Regions from separate parts of the Paenibacillus ilasis genome, predicted to be linked through region 2. Evidence: riboswitches for the same ligand, from Rfam matches in the RefSeq annotation. Region 2 holds a riboswitch; the other holds the start of a gene.
The links. A riboswitch is a leader RNA that binds a small molecule or an ion and turns the genes downstream of it on or off. The one in region 2 is predicted to bind S-adenosylmethionine.
Positions count from the first base shown of each region.

Region 1: it holds a riboswitch for S-adenosylmethionine, as region 2 does, so the genes downstream of both, ACETK5_RS00330 (methionine ABC transporter ATP-binding protein) here and metA (homoserine O-acetyltransferase MetA) in region 2, are expected to answer to the same signal.

Region 1 covers NZ_JBHDJG010000001.1:38,748-50,406, forward strand. Annotated here, with positions in the region: gene ACETK5_RS00295 (Cof-type HAD-IIB family hydrolase) at 1-328, shown strand, start outside; gene ACETK5_RS00300 (DUF456 domain-containing protein) at 336-815, shown strand; gene ACETK5_RS00305 (putative polysaccharide biosynthesis protein) at 872-2,497, shown strand; gene ACETK5_RS00310 (DUF2515 family protein) at 2,646-4,040, opposite strand; gene ACETK5_RS00315 (thioredoxin family protein) at 4,178-4,522, shown strand; gene ACETK5_RS00320 (COX15/CtaA family protein) at 4,763-5,737, shown strand; gene ACETK5_RS00325 (Cthe_2314 family HEPN domain-containing protein) at 6,190-6,909, shown strand; SAM riboswitch class I at 7,031-7,177, shown strand; gene ACETK5_RS00330 (methionine ABC transporter ATP-binding protein) at 7,285-8,301, shown strand; gene ACETK5_RS00335 (methionine ABC transporter permease) at 8,301-8,969, shown strand; gene ACETK5_RS00340 (MetQ/NlpA family ABC transporter substrate-binding protein) at 9,038-9,880, shown strand; gene ACETK5_RS00345 (SDR family oxidoreductase) at 10,086-10,859, shown strand; gene ACETK5_RS00350 (NifU family protein) at 11,060-11,305, opposite strand; gene ACETK5_RS00355 (YuzB family protein) at 11,388-11,636, shown strand.
Region 2 covers NZ_JBHDJG010000001.1:389,440-401,098, reverse strand. Annotated here, with positions in the region: gene ACETK5_RS02100 (putative sporulation protein YtxC) at 138-1,043, opposite strand; gene mqnC (cyclic dehypoxanthinyl futalosine synthase) at 1,276-2,409, opposite strand; gene ACETK5_RS02090 (aminotransferase class I/II-fold pyridoxal phosphate-dependent enzyme) at 2,576-3,796, opposite strand; gene ACETK5_RS02085 (PLP-dependent transferase) at 3,793-4,977, opposite strand; gene metA (homoserine O-acetyltransferase MetA) at 5,002-5,919, opposite strand; SAM riboswitch class I at 6,053-6,182, opposite strand; gene corA (magnesium/cobalt transporter CorA) at 6,624-7,559, shown strand; gene ACETK5_RS02070 (HRDC domain-containing protein) at 7,637-8,662, opposite strand; gene ACETK5_RS02065 (ROK family protein) at 8,855-9,751, opposite strand; gene modB (molybdate ABC transporter permease subunit) at 9,852-10,529, opposite strand; gene modA (molybdate ABC transporter substrate-binding protein) at 10,526-11,332, opposite strand; gene ACETK5_RS02050 (5'-3' exonuclease) at 11,371-11,659, opposite strand, start outside.

The DNA.
Region 1 (11,659 bases), 350 kb from region 2:
ACGCCACAACATTCTGATGCGCCTGCAGGATATGGGTGGATTGGAGATCACGAACTCCTCGCCGGATAACCTGGAAATTAATCCGCTCGGCGTTAACAAAGCGACCGGAATCGGACAGGTGTGCGAACTGCTCGGAATCAGCATGTCCGAGGTCGTAGCCGTAGGGGACAGCTTGAACGACCTGGCTGTGATTCAGCAGGCCGGACTCGGCGTGGCTATGGGCAATGCCCAGCAGACGGTGAAGGATGAAGCGGACCTTGTGGTTTCCAGCAACAATGAGGACGGTATCGTTGAGGTCATCAGGGATCATATTTTGATCGAAGGGTGAGATGTTGATGGACGTATTGGGCTGGATTATCGTCATCGCTCTGTTTATCATTGGGATGGCCGGAGCGATTTACCCTATTCTGCCGGGGGTTATCGCCATTTACCTGGCGCTGTTTGTTTACGGCTGGTTCTTTACATTCGAGCATTACAATACATGGTTCTGGATTATTCAGACCATCATTCTGGTGGTGCTGTTCATTGCCGATTATGCGGTTAACGCCTGGGGGGTTAAGAAGCTTGGCGGTTCCAAAGCCTCGATATGGGGCAGCACCATCGGACTGATTATCGGACCGTTCGTCATTCCCGCTTTTGGATTGATTATCGGACCGTTCATCGGGGCATTTCTGGGTGAAATGCTGGCAGGCTCGGGACCGAGCAAATCCATGAAGGTTGGTTTCGGATCGGTCATTGGATTGTTCAGCAGCATTGTGGTGAAGGTTATTTTACAGCTCGCGATGATTGTTATTTTCTTCATTTGGATTTTCTAATAGACGCTTAGGAATCGCTGTAAGAGGCGCTTTGGAGGAGAAAGAAGGGTACGGTTTTGTCAAAGAAAGAGTCATTTATTAAAGGCACCATCATCTTGGCCGCTGCTGCGCTGGTAGCCCGGGTGCTGGGCCTTGCTCAGCGGGTGCCCCTGGAGCATATGCTGAATGATATTGGGGATGCCTCATTTACGATCGCCAATAACGTATATTTAATGCTGTTAACGGTAGCAACGGCCGGCATTCCCAGCACGCTCAGCAAAATGGTATCCGAGCGTCATGCTTTGAACAAGCCTGCGGAGGCCCGGCGTGTCTATCATGCTGCACTTATTTTTGCCGGAGCAGCGGGTGTAATTATGACGCTGCTGCTTTATTTCGGAGCTCCTTATTATGCGACCCATATTGCTAAGCAGCCGGAGGCAGCCGCGGCCATTCAGGCACTCGCCCCAGCGCTGCTGCTGTTCCCAGCCATCGCCATGATGCGGGGATACTTCCAGGGGCGCAATAATATGACGGCTGGTGGCATATCGCAGATTATCGAGCAGATTGCACGGGTTCTGACAGCGATCGGCTTGGCCTACATGCTGCTGCGGATGGGATACGACGATACCTGGATCGCGGCCGGCGCCTCCTTCGGGGGCGTACTCGGCAGTATCGGAGCATTTGCCGTCATGCTGTACTTCACGGTAAAACTTCGCCGAAGTGATCGTGAGCTCAAGATGCCGGCGGCGGACCGCTCCATTCCGCTTGGCGGGATATACAGGGATATATTCACGCTGTCTATACCGATTGTGCTGTCTTCCCTGGCGGTTCCGGCAGTTAACTTTATTGACAGCTCCATCGTGAAACCGCTGTTGATCGGGCAGGTTGGTCTGGGACAAGCCACCGCAGCCCTCGCGGTATTAGGAAACCGGGCGCAGAGCGTCGCGGGAATTCCGCCGATTCTAGCCATTGCCCTCAGCACCTCGCTCATTCCGATCATCTCTGCCGCTTTTGCGAAGAAAGATAAGGAGCATTTGGAACAGCAAGTATCGCTGGCTATGCGTATAGCCATATTGACGGGGATGCCGACGGTGATTGCGCTATGCGTTGCATCCTATTCCATCAATGGTTTACTGTTCAGTTCCTTGGGCGGCAGCGGGATTATTGGATTTCTGACGTTCGGTACGATTTTCCAGATCACGATGATGACGACAAATTCCATTCTTCTTGGAATCGGCAAGGCCAAGCTTTCGATGATTCACGTGATGATCGGGGTTGTGGTCAAGCTTGCAGCCAGCTTCCTGCTTGCTCCGTTCTTTGGGATTTACGGTATCATTGGGAGTACGGCTCTTTGTTTCCTTGTCATTACGATACTGAATATAAGATCGATTAAAGCGATTGTATCCTTCTCCATCCTGGGCAAACGCTGGACGGGCTTCGTACTGACGGTGCTTGCCGCCGGTGGAATCGGATATGGCCTGAATCTGGCCGGTATTCAGATGGTTGATGTCATGCCGGCACGGTTGGCATTCCTGCTGACTTGCCTGGTTGTAGGCGTGGCCGTGGTCATTATATATCTTGTCCTGCTGGTGGTGTTTGGCGTATTGCGCCAATCGGAGCTGAGCAGTTACCCGCGTCTTTTGCAGAAGGTGTTCCGTCCGCTTATGAGACTGCAGCCTGCACGTATGCGGGAGCGGGGATAAAGACATAGACACTGAAGCGTTTTGAAAAAACGCACATCGGAAGCATAAGCTTTGGTGCTGAAAATCGACCTTTTTGAACACGCACTTATCGTGTGAATAGAACCGAAATGAGACCTTCCTTGCAGTATCGGGACGGTCTCTTTTCATTTTAATGCCGCCGCTCGAACGGATCAGACACATCATGGACGATGGAGGTTTTCTCCAGAGCGGCCCGATGGGCGTGGGTGATATCCGGCAGCAGCGGCCGTAACGGTTTACGGATATGCCTGAACACCGCGCGGCCCTGATACCAGTCGTACCGGGGAATCGGCTCGGGAGTTTCATCCTTCCAGATCTCTTCAAGCTGAGGGCTATACAGACGTTGGCCACCCGGGAGCCATTCCGATGTGATGAGGTCAAATCCCTCATGGCCATGATTCATGGCTTGCTCAAGGGTCGGCGTAAATAAGGCCGGCCAATATTCGGCGCGCGATCCCTGGTGCTTGGTGGACCGTGCGAATGCCAGCACGGCGCGGTATATCTCCTCATATCCAAATAATAAAGCATACAGCGAACGGCCTGCCTTGATCCGAATGGACAGGTCGTCAAACTTGGGTAGGGTAAGTCCGGCCAGCGGCCTGGCTGGGGAAAGGGGCTTTTGGGCAGGGCTTGCGCCCGACTCCGTTCGATGGACTTGGCCCAACGGAAACACGATTTGATTCAACCGGGTCAGCTCATGCATCCGAAAGAAGGGATCCTGTAGAATATGCTGTCGGTAAAAAGGATGTCTCGCCACACGCCCCTCAATATAATTCTGTTCATTAATGATGAGACCCACCGTAAGCAGCGAACTGCCCTGATCCTGCCAGAACTGCTCCCAGAACGGTGTCATGAACGATGAAACATGAAAGTGGGGGAGCAAATGAAATAGGGGCTTCCCTTTTTTTCGACTGTGTATATAGAGAAGCAGCTGGGGGTAGGCGTCCTGGAAGATCAGCGCATTGCAGCGTTCCAAGAAACGATACAAATTGCTCTTGAATGTGGGATCCATGAGATCCGACATCAATCCGCCCTTCAGATCGCTCATACTCCACCCGGCATTACGCGAGACCATATGGGCCAGCAAGGCCCAATGCAGCTCAGGGTGTGACACATAACAGTCCAAATAGGCTTGCGTACGAGTCACATTGCTGCGGTTGGCTTCGGCTGCGGCCTCTTGAATATGATGAATCAGCTCCTGCTCATCTTGAGATAGCTGAACATCTGCACCTGGCTCATGAATCCGAATGTCGCTATACCCTTGCATAGAAGGGTACGGAAACGGGGAAACGCTCTGCTGGAGATAGGGATGAGAGGAGAGAATGTTCTTGAGCTGCCTGCGAATCGTTCTAACGGCTGTGGGATCCCATTGCAATTCATGTCTGCTTGTCCGGAGTTTTAAGGAGAATCTCCACGATGCGATCATTCCCGACCATGATTCTGTCAGGGCTAGCGGAAGGGTTGCCGTCCATGACCGTACATCCTTGCCCAGGTTTTTTTTATCTTTGACTCCGTTCGAGTGCATTCGGGGTCACCTGCACTTTCTAATGGTTAATCCCAGCCTGTGAACATCATAATGTCAGTATGCTCTAAAATTTGACTTCCACTCAACATTTTGATTCACTAAGGGTGAAGGAATTCGACGTAAAGGGGAGATAATCAATGGAAAAAATCACTTCAGAAGCAGAATTTCAGGTTGCAATCCAGTCTCCGCGACTGACTGTTGCCGTATTTAAAGCAGACTGGTGCGGCGATTGCAAGTTTATCGATCCATTCATGCCGGAGGTTGAGACGAAGTTCTCAAACCAATTGACTCTGGTAGAGGTTGACGTCGATGCTGTCGGTGACGTGAGTCAGCAGCAAAATATTTTGGGGATCCCCAGCTTTGTTGCATATTCCGATGGACGTGAGCTGGTTCGCTACGTTAACAAACTCCGCAAATCGCGCGAGGAGATTGAAGATTTCCTGCAGCGTGCCGTGGACGTATACAGTACGATTCATAAGTAAGAGTGACCATAGCACCGCCGCCTTGATCTATAACTGGCGGCGGTGTTGTTTTACATATCGGATAGAGGTAGGGCTACGAAGTCAAGTACTTGCATCATGAAGGTTTTTCTCATTTTTGAACATTTTGTCACAATCGCTCAAGTGACCGTAGCCGTAGAATCAGGTATAATGAAATGTGGACTGTGTACGATGCGATCCTGTAAAGGTTTAAATAGTGAATATGAGCAGCAGGTGAGATAAGTGAATGATAAACAATTAAAATGGCTGAGTTACATAACATGCTTAATTATGTTCTGCGCGACTTTCGGGGGCATGGTTGTGACTAAGACGGGCTCTGGACTCGGTTGTGGTCAGGAATGGCCGCTGTGCAATGGTAAATTTGTTCCCGCTTACACGGTATCCTCCATGATTGAGTATTCCCACCGGGCTGTCAGCGGAATGGCGGGTTTGGCGGCGCTGGCTTCGCTGATTGCGTTCTGGAAGTACAAGCGGGATCGCCGGGATTTGATGGCTTATGTTATCGGGACCTCGGTATTCGTCGTGGTGCAGGCGATCATGGGGGCGCTAGCGGTGGTTAAGCCTCAATCGGCCGCGATTATGGCGCTGCATTTTGGCTTCTCGCTAATTGCTTTTGCGAGCTCCGTCATGCTGGCTCTGGGTATGCGGCGGGTAGAACAGGCGAAGGGGCCCGTAGACTTGGAACGTCTGCCTCGGGTAAGCAAGGGTTTCCGTAATCTAGTCTGGGGCACAACCCTGTATAGCTATATCGTCGTTTATATTGGTGCATTCGTTAGCCACACCGATTCCCGGGAAGGCTGCTCCGGCTGGCCGCTGTGTAACGGGGAAGTGATCCCGGAGCTGAGCGGTGGAGTCGGCATCGCTTTTATGCACCGGGTGGCAGCGCTTCTGCTGCTGATCGTGGTGGCGGTGATGGGGCATTTTGCATATTGGCGGAACCGCGACAACCGGGAGGTACAGATGCTGGGCATTTCGGCAACCGTGCTCTGTCTGCTGCAGGTGTTTAGCGGTGCCCTCATTATGGCAACGATGCATAACGAGGAGGTTTACGTATTCTCCGCACTGGGACACACACTGCTGATCTCGGCCTTATTCGGCGTACTCTGTTATTTAAGTGTCCGGGTATGGCAGCTCAGCAAGCCGCTTGAAGCTGAGATGCGGCCGGGTCACAACATGCCTCGTGAAAAGATCGTATAAGTAAAGAAGCAAAAACCATGAAACAAAGAGATCGAATGTAAGGCAACATATGTTAAGCAAAGTCCCCGAGCCAACGTTCGAGGGCTTTGTTGTATAGAGAGGGAATTGATATGCCAACCGTCTAACCGTCCGCTCAACCTGTCTGATTTAAGGAAGACGCTCGAAGCAGTACTGGAAAGGTTTGATTCGGCAACGAATTTGTTTATATTTAATAATATTGACGAAGCCGATAACCAGGGAATATCTCAAGTCGCTCCATTCTGTGGGGGTTGTCTGGTCGTTTCGTGGGCATTCTATGTGAACGAACTGAAACACAACCGGGATACCCCGGTGAGTTATTCCCGCGTGAGGATAACGTGAAGAGACGGTTGAAACGCGGTGGAATCACTATTTAGACAAATAGCGGTCCAAGAAGAACCAAGATTAATTTGATGACGCGAGGGGGTACCGCCATGCTTCGTATGTTACTTGGGGAACAGCCCCGGCACAATAACGGACTGCTTGAGGAAGCCATCGAATCGATGGTCAAGACAACCCGGCTGCTGCAGAAGGAAATGGAGAAAAATCAGGATCCGACGCATGACTTTCGCAAGCTTGAAATTTGGACCCGGGGGTTGATCGTTTCCCTGGATGAGCTGGAACAGAGCTGGAATGCGGCAAGACATTTCAGTCAATCGGTCAAATCGGGTTACATCGATGACATGTCGATTCAGGAGCAAGGGGAATATCAACGATATGTGTATTTTTACAAAAACGGCTTCATACGGGTATTCTCGATCCTTGACAAGCTGGGGACGGTGTTGAACGATTTGTACGATCTTCATACCTCCAAGGTGAAGGCGCATTTCTCTTATTTTACGGTCCTGCGGCAGTTTAAATTCCTGAAGGCCCACGGAGAGCTGGCCAAAGAGCTGGAAGCGATCAAGGAGCGTTACAAAACACCGCTGAACACACTTCGGAAACGGCGAAACGCCGAAATCCATTACATGAATTCCGAGATGCAGGATGATTTATGGCAGCGTCATCAAGGGCTGTCGGACAAGATCGAGCTGGAGGATATCGATCAGCACCTGGACGATCTCAAACAAGGTGTCGATATGGTATGCCGGAGTCTGGCGGCCTCTTATAAATATACGAACGAGCTTTGGGGGAAAAATGGAGTCAGGGCTTAGGCACAAAATCGCCATGAAATTCCTTTTGACAAAAACCTGAAAAGAATCTATACTAACTATTGCATTCATTAAATGTTATTAAATCAGATCAAATTAATCGGAAAAATTTCATATCGATGTTTTCTTATCGAGAGAGGCGGAGGGACAGGCCCGATGAAGCCCGGCAACCGACTCCAGCGTGTAATTGCTTAACGCAGTGACGCTTGGAGTGACATGGTGCTAATTCCTTCAAAGCTGCAGGATATCCCTTGGCTTTGACAGATGAGAAAAGGCGTTGACTTTTACGTAAAGAGGGCCCTTTTTGATTCTACAAAAAGAGGCTCTTTTCTTTTGGGTAAATAGATATGAAGCTACGGAAAAAGGAGGATTATCGGATTGATTGAGCTCAAGCAATTGACGAAGCAGTACGGAAAAGCCGGAACCTTAACCACTGCGTTGTCCGAATTGGATTTGTCGATTGAAAAAGGAGAAATTTTCGGAGTGATCGGACACTCCGGTGCAGGTAAAAGTACATTGATCCGTTGTATCAATTTGTTGGAGCGTCCCACCTCGGGCGAGGTGTGGGTGAACGGTAAGAACTTAACGTCGCTTGGCAAGAAGCAGCTTCAGACGGAACGCCGCAAAATCGGCATGATTTTTCAGCACTTTAACCTGTTATCTTCCGCGACGGTGTACGATAACATTGCGTTTCCGCTGCGTCTGATCAAGACGCCGAAGGCTGAGATGGAACGCAAGGTATCCGAACTGTTGGCTTTGGTCGGCTTGGAGGCGCATCGGGACAAATACCCGTCCCAGCTATCAGGCGGTCAGAAGCAGCGGGTCGGCATAGCCAGAGCGCTCGCAAGCGATCCCGAAGTGCTGCTGTGCGACGAGGCCACTTCGGCGCTTGACCCGCAGACCACGGATTCGATCCTGCGCCTGCTGCTGGACATTAACAAAAAGTTTCATCTGACGATCGTGCTGATTACCCATGAGATGCATGTGATTCAGAGCATATGCGACCGGGTCGCCGTCATTCATCAAGGCGGCATTGTGGAGCAAGGGCCGGTAACGGAAGTGTTCCTGAAGCCGAAGCATGAAGTGACCCAGGAATTTATCCGCCAGGAGATGGACAGCGGCGAAGCGCTGCGGCTGGCCATTCAGGGCCAGGCGAATGGACCTTCAAAGGCGGTTCAGATTACGTTCCTTGGATCGAAAACGTACGAATCGATTCTGTCCCATACCGTTCATGAGACGGGCGTGAATTTTGCGATTCTGCAGGGCACGATCTCCACGATCAAAGAAACGCCGTATGGCCAGCTCATCGTCCGTTTCGAAGGGGAAGAGCGTGCCATAGAAGATACGATCCGGAAGCTGCTGGAACAAGGATTAGACGTGGAGGTGATTCATTAATGTTCGGGCTTGATTTTACCCAGATCGACTGGAAAGAGATATGGACGGCAACATTGGATACCCTTCGGATGCTGGGGGCTTCGGCATTGTTCAGCTTCATCATCGGACTGCCGGTTGGCGTGCTGCTCTACATGGCTGCAAGATCTACATCCGGTTTGGTGCGCTTCGGTTACACGATCCTGTCGTTCATTGTGAACATCCTGCGTTCGGTTCCGTTCATTATCCTGATCGTTGCGATGATCCCGATTACGAAGTCGCTCGTAGGTGTTTCGTACGGCGTGCTAGGAACCATTCCGCCGCTCGTGATCGGCGCTGCCCCATTCTTCGCCAGGCTCGTGGAAACGGCTTTGAATGAAGTGGATAAAGGCGTGATTGAGGCGGCTCATGCCATGGGCTCCTCGACAAGCCAAATCGTATGGAGGGTTCTCCTCCCGGAGGCACGTCCGGGTCTGCTGGCGGGGATGACCATCACGATTGTAACCCTGGTATCTTATACCGCGATGTCCGGTCAAGTCGGGGGCGGCGGATTAGGGGATTTGGCCATCAAGTATGGCTATTACCGTTATGAGACCGAGATCATGATTCTGGCCGTTGTGTTGATGATCGTGCTGGTACAACTGCTGCAAATGGCAGGAGATCGCCTGGTGCGGCATTTTACAAGAAAATAACGGGATTGATGAGGCTTCAAGGAAGACAACATATAAATAATATATTTTTTCGGAGGGAGAGTTTTAGAATGAAAAAATGGACATTAGCATTGATCAGCTTGACCTTGGTTACGGTGCTGGCTGCGTGCGGCAGCAAGCCTGCGGATAACGCAGCTGAGCCAGGGGGAACAACGGGAGGCGGCGGTCAAGAGACCGTGACCTTGAAAGTAGGGGCTTCGCCTTCACCGCATGCCAAAATTTTGGAGCATGTCAAACCAGCGCTTGAAAAAGAAGGCGTGAACCTGGAAATCGTAGAGTTCACGGATTATGTTCTGCCTAACACGCAAGTGGATTCCAAAGAAATCGACGCGAACTTCTTCCAGCACAAGCCTTACCTGGATAACGAGATCAAAGAGCGCAAACTGGATCTTGAGTCCGTGATCGCCGTGCATGTGGAGCCGCTTGGTGCGTACTCCAAAACCATTAAATCTGCGGATGAGCTGAAGGATGGAGCTGTTGTAGCCATCCCGAATGATCCTTCGAATGCGGGCCGTGCATTGACCCTGCTGTCCAAGAATGGCGTCATTAAGCTCGAGGATGAAACCAAGCTTGAAGCTACCGCCAAGGATATCGTAGAAAATCCGAAGAACCTGGAGTTCAAGGAAGTTGAAGCTGCCATGCTGCCGCGTATGCTGGATGAGCTGGATCTGGCTGTCATCAACACGAACTACGCGCTTGAAGCGGGACTGGACCCAACGAAGGATGCACTCTTTATCGAAGACAAAGAGAACCCTTATGCCAACCTGCTGGTAGCTCGTCCGGACAACAAGGATTCCGACGCCATTCAAAAATTGGCAAAGGCGCTGACTTCCGAGGACGTGAAAACCTTCATTGAAGAAGAGTACAAAGGGGCCGTCATCCCGGCATTCTAATTCGAGTTCCAAAGCTCGATTATGCTGAAAATAAATTTTTCGTATTTGTAAAGAGAGGGCATTATCCCAAAAGAGACCTATCGGTCTTGAAGGATAAGCCCTTTCTTTTTTTGTGTCTACGCCCATCTCTGCCGGGTTGCAAGTTGTTAGGCCTTATCAAATCTTTTATACTGAAGGAAGGATATCCATCTAAGGAGGGAAAGCCTTGAAGGGAAAAGTGGCGCTGATTACAGGCAGTGCGACAGGTTTGGGGAAAATGACGGCTTTGTCGTTAGCCCGGCAGGGATGTCATCTAGCCATAAATTATGTAAACAGCAAGGATGAAGCGGAGGCGCTTTCCCGTGAGATTGAGGGGTTTGGCGTGAAATCCATTGCAATTAAAGCCGATATCGCCAGCGAACGTGAGCTGTATTCATTGGTCGATCAGACGGAGGAGCGGCTGGGCAGCATCGATATCCTTGTTAATAATGCGGGACCGTTCATTCGGGAGCGTCGTCTGTTCTCAGAGTACAGCCGCGACGAAATCGTACATATGGTGAATGGCAATTTAACCGGCGTCATGCTGCTGGACCACCGCGTTCTGCCAGCCATGCGGGAGAAAAAGTGGGGACGCATCATCCACTTCGGTTTCGGACATGCCGGAGAAGCCCGCGCGTGGCCTCAACGTTCAGCCTACGCGGCTGCCAAGGTGGGCCTGGTTTCCTTTACGAAGACGCTTGCGGTGGAAGAAGCACCGTATGGAATCACCGTGAATATGATATGTCCGGGGGACATCCGCGGAGCAAATAAAGAGAAGACCATCGATGAAGTGTCAGGCATTCAAGATGGGCTGACCCCGCGCGGACGATCGGGAAGCGGGGAAGACGTTGCGAGAGTGATCGAATACCTATGCCTGGATAAGTCGGATTTCATTACCGGCAATATTATGGATATATCCGGCGGGCTGGACCCGATCCGCCCGTTGATTAAACCGGAATAACATATCATTCTCTAAATAGCCCCGCAAAGTGGAGCCTATGCTTCCGATTCTTATTCCAAATACTTTGAGGGGACCCCAAAACACATAAATGCGATTAAAGAATGGCTTACGCTTCGCTGAAAACTTATACATTCTTTAATCTCAAAAAAAAGAGTCTTGATTCCACGAGGGAACCAAGACTCTTTATAGTTAAAGAAGATTTAGAATACTTGAACTACTTCTTGAATGCCTTCTACTTCTTCAACCAGGGCGCGTTCAATCCCTGCCTTCAGAGTAATGGTGGAGCTAGGGCAGCTGCCGCATGCACCCATCAATTTCAGCTTAACGATGCCGTCTTCAACGTCAACCAGTTCCACGTCACCGCCGTCGCGCTGCAGGAACGGACGAAGTTTATCAAGCACTTCAGCCACTTCATCATATACAGTGGTTTGCGTGTTTTCACTCATCTTGTTCAACTCCTTTCCTCCCTATATTATAGTACATAAACCGGCAAAATAAAATGCCAATCTTAAGGCAGGTCTTATAACAATGTCCATTATCATTGAGTTTTGCACAAGCAATTCCTATTTCGGCACGGATAAAGTTCTCCAGACGCTTGAAGCCGAGTACGATTGTCAAGTCATCGAATACGGCTGTCTGACCAGCTGCGGTCAGTGCTACCTGATGCCCTTCGCTTATGTGGATGGCGAATGGGTCGAGGCCCCTACGGCAGAAGAGCTGCTTGACGTTGTCAAAGCTAGGCTCGAAAGCTTTCAGGACAGCGAAGAGGAAAGCTGACGCTGGATACCTGGCATATTCCG
Region 2 (11,659 bases):
GTAAATCAATGGCGAACCGGAGGAAATTGCAGCCGAGGTTTCCTCTCTCTGAGCGGTCAAATCCGGATTGATTCATGTCTTTGTCAGAGCTTTTACGTGAATTTATCAGTAATTATAATCCTGACCGCTTCGGTGCGTCAAGTCATCATTCGTCCGCTTCCGAGAAGCGCGCTGCATTCCGGACAGCTGCAGCATACTTCGGCGCGGTTATCAAAGATGTGGGCCAATGTCACGATGACGGGAAGCTCAGGCTGCCTCGTGTGGATAATCATGCGGGCCGGAGATACCGAAATCAGCGTACTGACCACCATATCTTCAATCTCCATATCCTGGTCCAGCCTTTCCATAACGAGTCCTTCATCTCGAGGACGTTCAATCGGGCGAAGATTGCCATCCAGCAGCAGGAAATCTTCCTCCCCCTTATGAATGACGTGAACCAGCGGCATTTTGGGCTCCTGAAAATAAACAAAATATTTCAGCAGGCTGACAAACTCCTCGTACTGCTGATCGAGCATAAATTCATCCACTGCATACTCCGCCATCTCGCGGAGCTCCTGTTCATAGGACTGAAGCCGGAAGGTCATGTATCCATCCAGATTGAGCTCAGATGCTTCGTTTAGGCATTGGTATATGCCTTCGGACAGCTTGCGTCTGCGGCTCTGCCAGAAGTCCGCGGACGGGCCTTCCTCTTTTTGCAGGAGCATCAAAAACCATTGCAGAATCCGCCCCGCTTCTTCCTCATCATCAAACTCGAATTCCGAGAACATTAACCGTGCAGCAATCTCCTGCTCCTTCTCTTCCATAATATAAGCAGTGACTGCTTCGGCAGTGAGCCGGCGCAGCGTGTCGGCCGATGCGGTCCATGAGGACAGCGGAAGCTTGCCGGAGCACGTCCAAATCACGCGGTCATCCGAAGCGCTGAATGTGAATTTCAGCTGCTTGCATTGTTTATGTAGCTCTTTCTGCTTGTCTGACAATATACGGTGAAACGCCTTTTTCTCGTCTTCCGTCCGTGTACCGACAGAAATGCTGAACAGTTCCATGGAATCACTCCTTTCGAGTTCCCTTTTCAGTATATGGGGACCCGCTCGGGGATATACGGAACTCCTGCTTGGAAAAACAAGCAAGTCCGAAAGAATATCTAATAAATGGCGCGCATACTAAAAATGTCGATTGACTTAAGTTCCATGAAAACCATACTTTCTAATATCCCAATATAAAAAAAGCGGACCGAGTTGCTCGGCCCGCTTTGCGGATTTCATATAAAGTATAGAATTAGTTCTGCATGACAAAGTCGCGCTCAACGGTGCTGTTATCTTCGAACACGCGCAGAATATCATACCGGGTGTTGCGCTGAGCCGGAATGTTGCCGGTCTCGCGGATCAATTGAATGATCGATTCAATATTGACCTTATACACAGCTCCTGCGGAAGAAACCACGTTCTCCTCCATCATCGTGCTGCCAAAGTCATTACAGCCGTAGCTGAGTGACAGTTTGCCGATCTCAGGTCCCATCGTTACCCAGGACGACTGCAAATTCGGAACGTTATCGATCGCCAAGCGGCCGATGGCTACCGTCTTCAAGTACGCCTCCGGCGTTTCGCGTTCACGCTTAAGGTTTGTATTGTCCGGCTGGAACGTAAATGGAATGAAGGCCAGGAAGCCTTTGGAATCATAACCGTTCTGAATGCATTCATCCTGCGCATCACGTACGCGAAGCATGTGGAGCGCACGCTCTTCCATCGTTTCGCCCAGACCGATCACCATAGTTGCCGTCGTGTTCATGCCGACTTTATGAGCCGTTTGCATGACATCCATCCACTGGCGCCATGTGCCTTTCAAACGGCTGACTTTTTTACGAATTCGATCATCCAAGATCTCTGCGCCGCCACCAGGCAGCGAATCCAGACCCGCGCTGTGAAGCTCGCGCATTACCTCTTCGAGCGTAAGCCCGGAGATCTCCACCATCTTCATAATTTCCGCCGGGGAGAAGGAATGCATCGTAATGTTAGGAAACCGCTTCTTGATGTTACGAAGCAGGTCCGTATAATAATTGAAAGGCAAATCCGGATTGACTCCGCCCTGCATCAGAATTTCAGTACCGTTCACATCCTCGGTTTCCTGAATCTTCTGGAAAATCGTCTCATCGGGCAGAACATAGCCCTCGGAAGAGCCCGGTCTGCGATAAAAAGCACAGAAACGGCAGAATACATCACATATGTTCGTGTAATTGATATTCCGGCCGATAACAAATGTTGTGATAGGATCCGGATGCAGGCGCTTTGTCATCACATCCGCCGCATGGCCAATTTTCTCAATCTCGTCACTTTCAAAAAGCGTCACGGTATCTTCCAGGTTTAGACGCTCACCGCGTAAAGCTTTATCCAATATACGGTTTACCGCACTCATTCTTGCAGCCTCCCTACTTAGAGCAAAATAACAAATCACCAGTAAAACTTTTTCTATCTCATCCTACCACAATCCGGCATTAAAAACGACATCCCGTCCGTGACAGGATGCCGAATTCTATGATTTGGCATATCTTTAAATGAAGTCCTTGCTTCCATGCAAATCTTTAGTAACTGGCAGCAAAAGCCCGATCCAGGTCAGCAATCAGATCGTCCACATCCTCGAGTCCAACCGAGAAACGGAGCAAACCATCCGTAATGCCGCGTTCTTGCCGAACCTTCTCGCCCATCGCTGCATGCGACATCATCGCCGGATACGACAGGATGCTCTCCACAGCTCCCAGGCTGACCGCTACCAGCGGCAGCTTCACATGGTTCAGCACCTGCTTGGCGCGCTCGCCTGAGCCGACGTCAAAGGAGATGACCGCACCATAACCGCTCGATTGCTTCTCATGGACTTCACGTCCCGGATGATTCAAGAGGCCAGGGTAGTACACTCGCTCAATATCGCTTCTCCCTTGCAGCCAGGCCGCCAGCTTGGCTGCACTTTGCTCGGAGTGGGCCATTCGTGTGCTGAGTGTCTTCATGCCGCGCATAAGGAGCCAGGAATCCTGAACCCCAAGCACCGTGCCCAAACCATTTTGCAGCTGCTTCAATTGGTCTCCAAGCTCCTGGGTTCTGGCTACCGCGAGACCTGCCAGCACATCGCTGTGCCCGCCAAGGAATTTGGTCGCGCTGTGGATGACGATATCCACGCCGAATTCAATCGGACGCTGGTAAAACGGCGTCATGAACGTGTTATCCAGCAGGGTAAGCAGGCCTTGCTCCTTCGCCCAATCCGTCACGGCACCAATGTCGGTAATTTTTAGGGTCGGGTTCGAAGGAGTCTCCATATAGACCGCTTTCGTATTCGGTTTGAGGGCCGCCTTCACCTGATCCAGATCGGTCATGTCTACAAAGGTGCTCTCGATGCCCATACGGCTCAGAATGCTGGTCAGCAGGCGGTAGGTCCCGCCGTACACGTCCTCCGTCACGATCATATGATCGCCCGCGGAGAGCAGCATGAACGAGCTGGAGATCGCGGCCATACCGGAAGCATAAGCGAAACCGCGTACGCCTCCTTCCAAGAGGGCGATATAATCTTCCAGCGCCTGCCTCGTCGGATTGCCGGAACGGCTGTAATCATGTTGGGGCGGGTTAAAGATATCTTCATGATGAAACGTAGAGGCTTGATAGATCGGAACGCTTGAGGCGCCGGTTGCCCGGTCGATTTCCCCGCCGAAATGCAATAATTTCGTCTCGAAACGGAGTTCTTCCTCGCGCTCCCGTTTTGTTGATAACTGCTTGGATTGCGTTTCCAAGCCTGATGGGCCTTTATCGATGCTCATTCTCCCGTGCTCCCTTCCACTTCAGCCATAGCTGCGCCCAGCGCAGCATCCAAATCCGCGATCAGGTCATCCGCATGCTCGATGCCGACCGAGAACCGGAGCAAGCGGTCATCCACACCGATCGCATCCCGAATCTCAAGCGGGATGTCCGCATGGGTCTGGACGGCTGGGTATGTCATCAGGGACTCGACGCCCCCGAGGCTTTCGGCGAACGCAATCAGCTTAATATGCCGCAGCACGGGCTCCACATAGCGGGCGTCCTTCACCTTGAAGGAGAAGATGCCGGTGTTGCCGCTGGATTGACGGTTCTGTATGTCATGTCCCGGATGATCCGACAGGGCAGGATAATATACCTCGCCGATCGCTGGGTGAGTTGTCAAAAAGGTCGCCACTGCGGTGGCATTCGTTTCGTGCCGATCCATGCGCAGCGCAAGCGTCTTCATGCCTCTCATCAGCTGATAGGAATCGGTCGGGCTTAACACCGCGCCGATGGAGTTATGAAGGAAAGCCATCTCCTCCGATAATTCCTTGCCCTTCGTTACGATGATACCCGCCAGCACATCGTTATGTCCTCCCAAATACTTGGTGGCGCTATGTATGACGATATCCGCCCCAAGCTCGATGGGTCTTTGGAAATATGGAGTCAAAAGCGTATTATCGACGATGCTGATCAGTTGATGGCGCCTTGCCCACGTACAGACGGCTTCGATATCCGTAATCATCATAAGTGGATTGGTCGGCGTTTCGACAAAGACAGCCTTCGTGTTGGGCTGTCTTGACCCTTCCAGGGCATCCAGGTCATTTGTATCCACGTACGTAGCCGTTACGCCGAACTTGGACATAATCCGCTCCAGCAGCCTATACGTCCCACCATACAGATCCAGCGATACAATCAGATGATCCCCTTGGCCGAACAAAGCAAAAATCGTCTGAAGGGCAGCCATGCCCGAGCTGCAAGCAAAGCCGGCATCACCGGATTCCAGCTCGGCGCAGGCATCCTCCAATACCGACCGGGTCGGATTTTTCGTACGGGCATAATCAAACCCCGTGCTCTGGCCTAATTTGGGATGGCGGTACGCCGTAGCCTGATAAATCGGAAAATTCACGGCTCCGGTTACCGGTTCTTGCACCGACCCGATCTGTGCCAGCCGGCTCTCTATATTCAAAGGTTTCTTCTCCATCACAAACTCTCCTCCCGTATACTGCTATATTTGCGGACCAATATCGTACGGCGTTTCCTGATATACATAGTAATTGAGCCAATTAGTAAATAATAAGTTTGCATGCGCGCGCCAGATGGACGGAGGCGTCCTTGTTGGATCATCATTCGGGTAATAGTTGCGCGGCAGCGCGATATCCATTCCTTTGGCAACGTCCCGGTCATACTCCCATTTCAGAGAGTCCGCATCATATTCGGAATGCCCTGTGGCAAAAATCTGCTTTCCATCGCGGCTGGATACCAAATAAATGCCTGCTTCCTCGGACTCGGACAGGATGACCAAATCGTCAACACCTGTAATGTCTTCGCGCCGAACTTCCGTATGACGGGAATGCGGAACAAAGAACATTTCGTCAAAGCCGCGAAGCAGCTTGGTACATGCTTCATTGATCGTATGTGGAAATACGCCAAAGCATTTTTCCTCGAGGCTGTATTTCGGCACGCCGTAATGATAATAAAGCCCGGCCTGCGATGCCCAGCAGATATGGAGCGTGGAGGTCACATGCGTCTTGGTCCATTCAAAAATTTCAGTAAGCTCATCCCAGTAATTCACTTCTTCAAACTCCAACTGCTCGACTGGAGCTCCTGTAATAATCATGCCGTCAAAACGACGGTTCTTCACTTCTTCAAAGGTTTTGTAAAATGATTTCAGATGCTCAGCCGACGTATTCTTCGAAACGTGGGAACTCGGATGAAGAAGAACAACATCCACCTGGAGCGGGGAGTTACCGATCAATCGCAGCAGCTGGGTCTCCGTCGTTTCCTTGGTTGGCATCAAGTTCAGAATAGCAATCCGCAATGGGCGGATATCCTGATGAAATGCATGACTCTCATCCATGACAAAAATGTTTTCTCCAGCCAGAACTTCCTTTGCCGGCAAGGCATCCGGAATTTTAATTGGCATTGTGGCTCACTCCTTCGAAATATGAAATGATACATCCATAAAAAGCTGTGAGAAAGAGCGTTAGACTGTATAAACGCAAGAAAACCTTTCTCGAAGTAGAGAAAGGTCATCATATACGTATCACAATGCGCCTCTCTCATCTGTCAGACTATACAACGGCTTCGAAGAAGCGTCGTATCTCCTGCAAGAATTAGCACCGTGCGATGTTGCCGCCGGTTGCCGGGTTTCATAGGGCTAGTCCCTCCACCTGCTCTTGATAAGATTTCGCTTTATTCAGTTGTCTTAAATGGTTCGTAATTGATACTTACTTTAAATCATTCCCAATTTTTCGTCAAGAACCTTTTCATAAGTCCGTCACACTTCACCGAAGGTTTCCATACCCTGTACAAATGGCCCTTGATTGCACCGGATTTTCAACTTGAAAGGTCCTACACCCGGCGTTATACTAGACAAGTGCTGTTTAAAACCGAGTATGAAAGAGGTGACATGGAAGATGGACGGTGACCCGAGCCAGAAACTGGATGCACAAGACGCACAACCGCATAGGATTAAGATCAGCTTACCGGCAGAGGGCGGCGTTATTTTTCATGCGCTTTTATCGTATTCTAACCTTCCTTGAATCATGCCTGTATACCGGTGGGCTGATATCCTGTGCCTTTACTGCTGAACCAAGCAGTTTGTATTTGACAAAGGAGTGATATCAGATGAAAATCCGGTTGGTCGATTCGGGTGTATTTACCCCTATTGATGACATCGAAATGACGCTGACGCCTCCGGCCAGCGGCTTCTACTGGCTGGATGCGGACGTGGATGATTTAGCCGAACTGCAGCCCCTCTTCTCCCTGCATGATCTTGCGGTTGAGGATTGCCTCAGCGAAGAGGAGCAGCGTCCCAAAATTGAAATATACGAGAACCACTATTTTATCGTCGTGAACAGCATCCGGTTTGACGACGAAGAGATTTTCCTTCGGGCATTGAATGTTTTCCTGGGCAGACATTTTATTATTACGGTAACCAAGCAAAAGATCCACGAGCTTCGCACCGTTAAGCCGCTTCTCTGGGAGGACGAAGTCAGCACGCCTGACCGCTTCCTTTACCTCTTGATCGACCTTGTCACGGACAACTATTTCTCCGTCGGGGACCGCATCGAGGCGCGGATTGAAAAGCTGGAGGAAGACATCCTGATGCATACCAAAAAAACACACTTAAGCGAGATTATCGGTCTGCGAAGCGAAATTCTTTGGTTGAAAAAGGTGCTTGGTCCGCAGAAGGAAGTTATCAATACACTTAACAAAAAAGATCTCCGGCTGATCGATGACCAGCTGCAGAAATATTTCAGCGATATCTATGAAAATGCCGTGAAAATTTCCGAAACCTTCGAGACCTACCGGGATCTTATGGGGAACCTTCGAGAGGCTTACCAATCCAGTATCGCCAATCGGGCCAATGAAATCATGCGTGTGTTTACCGCCATTACAACGATCTTTATTCCACTGACGCTGATTACGGGCATCTACGGCATGAACTTTGACAATATGCCTGAGCTTCACTGGAAATATTCATATTATGTAGTTATAGGCATCATGATTTCTGCCGGTGCCCTCATGTTTTATCTGTTCCGCAAAAAGGACTGGATATGAAATATCACAGCTTCACAGACAGAATCAGGACGGATCTCCTTGCCCAAGGAAATCCGTCCTGATTTCGTTCGTGCGGATTAGCCTGCGTTCGCTTTGCCAGGCTCTTCCCGCCGGAAGCGAATCCGTATCAGGCGCAGCCGCTCATACAGCTTCTCCGTTCCGCCAATCTCTTCTACCTCTCCATTCCGGGCTTGTCCTTCACCATATACCCGTTGTAATACCGGTTTAAGAAACGTATCGCCCAGCTCTTCAAAAGCCTTCCATACCGTCGCCTGCTCTGAAGCCGTGATCGTATTCAATTCTACCTCCAGCAGTTGCTCCGTGTCATAACCTTCCTTCTCGAGCCCCTCCAATTCCTCAACCAAATCCCGGCGAGATAACGCGGTGCGCTCTTCCAGCTGGGTCAGCGAAGCTCCCTCTGCTATGCCAAGCAGCATCGTACGACGGATTCGGAAGCGGTCCAGCTCTTGCTTGTAGCGCTGCTCCTTCTGTTTATACAGCCAGGACAAGAACACTTCTTCCTGGAGCTGCTTATAAACCCAATCCAATGGAAAGGTTGTGGTTCGCTCGATTTTCGTCGTGATCTCCAGCCACTCCGCCCCATGCTCCGAGGCCTTGCTGACCCCGATTCCCGGAAGCTGCAGCAGCTCTTCCTCATTCTGGGGGATGAAGGCGCTAATCATGCGCAGCACCCGATTGCTGGCAATGAAGTAAGGGGCTTTTCTTCCGGAGGCCGCCTTTCTCCTGCGCCAGGCACACAGCTCCGTGTACAGCTCCTCCGAGCCATACAGCTCACTGTAGCACTGCAGCTTCTGCACACCAAGATTCTTGCCTCCCGTCTCTCCGGGTTCATGGAATACCCCCTCAACAAGCGGCCGGAAGCCCTCTCCAAGCTTCTTCGCTAATTGATGTCGGTACACGCATAATAACTCATTCCATGAATTCCCTTCATACCACTCCTCGTCGGATACTTCACCGTCCGGTTCCATATGCCGCCAACCGAGCTGCCATCCCCCCTCTTCCTCACCGATCCATACTTGAGCAGAACGGAGATGACCTGACTCATCCGCTCCGCTCATCTGATTCATGAACACAATTTGCATCCCTCAAATACCTCCCGTTTAAGCATTCAGCACAACGATGATACAACGCAAAAAAGCACCTCTCCTCCGCCGCAGCGACAAAGAAAGGTGCTTCCCGTTCCATACGTTATACTGTTGAAACCATAATACCATAATCTGTAATAAAATCAAACCAATTTTGGCTCACTCTATATAAGAAATTAAGAAATAAGGTTAAGCCTGAACGCTCTTGGCCTCATCTACTGCCAGCTTGGCCAGCGCCAATGCGCCGCAGAGCCCCGCATTATCGCCGAGCATCGGCGGAACGATGAATTGATCGATCCCGTCATGAAGGCTTGGATGCTGAACATATCCGGCCAGCAGCTCCTGAAGCTTCGTGCGGATCAGCGGGAACAGCTGCTCCTGCTTCATAACGCCTCCGCCCATCACAATACGCTGAGGGGACAGAATGAGGACATAATTCATCAGCGCTTGAGCCAGATAATAAGCTTCCATCTCCCAAGCCGGATGATCCGGCGTCAATTCCACGCCGGGAACTCCCCAACGTTTGCCAAGGGACGGACCGGCTGCAAGCCCCTCCAGACAGTCGGCGTGATAGGGACAGGTCCCTTCATACCGGTCTTCCGGATGGCGGCGCACATAAATATGCCCCATCTCCGGATGAGACAAGCCGTGGATCAATTCACCAGCTACCACGGCGCCTGCTCCTACTCCCGTTCCGATGGTGATATACAGACAGCTATCCAGTCCCTGGGCAGCGCCCCATGTATATTCTCCAAGAGCTGCTCCGTTTACATCGGTATCAAATCCAATCGGAACATGAAAACGCTCTTCCAAAGCTTTGACAATATTGTAATTGCTCCAGTGCGGCTTCGGTGTCGTTGTAATGCAGCCATAAGTCGGGCTGCCCTTCACCGGATCAATCGGTCCGAAAGAACCGACTCCGATCGACTCTATATCCTTATCAGCAAAAAAGTTAAAGACGTTTGCCATGGTTTCTTCCGGGGTTGTTGTCGGGAAGCTCACTCGCTCCACAACCGTTCCATCCTCCATACCCACGCCGCAAACGAACTTGGTTCCTCCTGCTTCAATTGCTCCAAGTAAACTCATGCTTCTTCCATCCTCTCCACGATGTGCTGTGCCTTGTTCTCGATTTGGTTGCTAACAAGCTCTATTCGAAGCATATGTAAACATTGTGCTCCCGTCAAGTCTACCTGCCGCTTTCTCTGCTTCTGCCCGTTCCTGACGCGGCGAGTAACAACCATGAGAACAAAATAATGACCGCCGTCCACGCCCATGCCAGCCCGCTTTCGCCATTGCTAACCGCAACGTAAATCGCCGTGGGCAGCGTTTGCGTGACGCCCGGTATATTGCCTGCAACCATCCAGGTTGCCCCAAACTCGCCCAAGCCTCTGGCAAAAGCCAGAATGAACGCCGATACGCCTGCCCTGCGGACCAACGGCAGCGTAATCCAGCGAAGCACCTGCCATTCACCGGCCCCGGCCGATCGCGCCGAATCCTCAAGCTCCGGGTCCACGGACTCAAAGCCCACCCGCATGCTCTGATACACAAGCGGAAACGAGACCACTATAGCCGCTATGACTGCGGCCCCCCAACTGAAAATGATGGGCCTGGCAAACAGCCATTCGGCAGCTGAACCTATCCAGCTGTTTCTGCCCAGCATGACAAGCAGAAGAAAGCCGACCACCGTAGGCGGAAGCACAAGCGGAAGCATCAGCAGCGTTTCGACGGCCGTTTTGCCGACAAACGCGCGCCGGGACATCCAGCGTGCCGCCGCTGATCCCAGTATAAAGGCAATGATGCTGGACAGCAGTGATGTTTTTATCGACAGCCATACCGGCATCCAGAACATTTCGGTCGTGGTCACGGCGACGCCTCCGCTACCTCAAATCCAGCCTCCGTGAAGATATCCCTGATCTCGGGCTTCCGCATAAATTCAAGGAGCGCCTCAGCCTCCTGCGGATGCTTGGCATTGCCGGGAACCGCTGCAGGATATTCAATCGGTTGGTGCTTGTCCGGGTCGACCTCAAGCGCAAGTTTTGCCTTGGTCGAACTCTTCAGATCGGTTTTATACACAAAACCGGCATCCGCATTCCCCGACTCCACATAAGCGAGAACTTGCGTCACGTCCTTGGCATACACCGCCTTGGATTCGACATCATCCCAAAGGCCTTCATTCTGAAGAGCATCCTTCGCATACTCCCCGGCCGGTACCGTATCCGGCTGCCCGATAGCCAGAACGCGTACTTCAGGTTTGAGTAGATCCGATAACTGCTTCACGTTCTGTTTGCCAACAGGCTCAATCAACACCAACGCATTCCGAAACATCAACTGAACCGCATCGGATTGTACGATCCCCTTCTCGACCAGTCGATCCATCGGCTCCGTTGCTGCGGATACAAACAAATCTACAGGCGCCCCTTGCTCGAGCTGTTGTCCAAGAGAGCCCGAACCGCCGAAATTATACCGCAGCGTAACATTCGGAAACTCTGCTTCAAATCGTCGTCCGGTCTCTTCCAGGCTGGATTTGAGGCTTGCTGCTGCCGAAACAATCACTTCCACCTTCTTCTCAGCCCCTGAGGGCTGCTTAGTGGTATCGGTTGAAGGAGTCTGGTTGGAGGCACATGCGGATATTAGAAGCAGCATGGCCCCAAGCAGCAACCCGGTCAAGATTGATGTTCTTCCGAAATTAAACGGTCTCCACATGACTAGGAAACCACCGCCACCCCAAAAAGATGGCCGAGGCTCTTCATCTCGAGCTCCTCCAGTTTGGTTAATGCCCGTTCGTGATCCACGCTCAGGCGGCATAGGTCCAATTCGCACTCCATTGGAACCTCGCAATGGATTTCGGCCAAAGCCCGGGACAGATGCAGCATTTCCAGATCCGCCTCGATCTTGGTGCGGACCCCTTTGGTCAGTGAATCAAGATTCGCAAGAATTCCTTCCACGGATTCATACTCCTGAATCAGCTTGACCGCCGTTTTCTCACCAATCCCG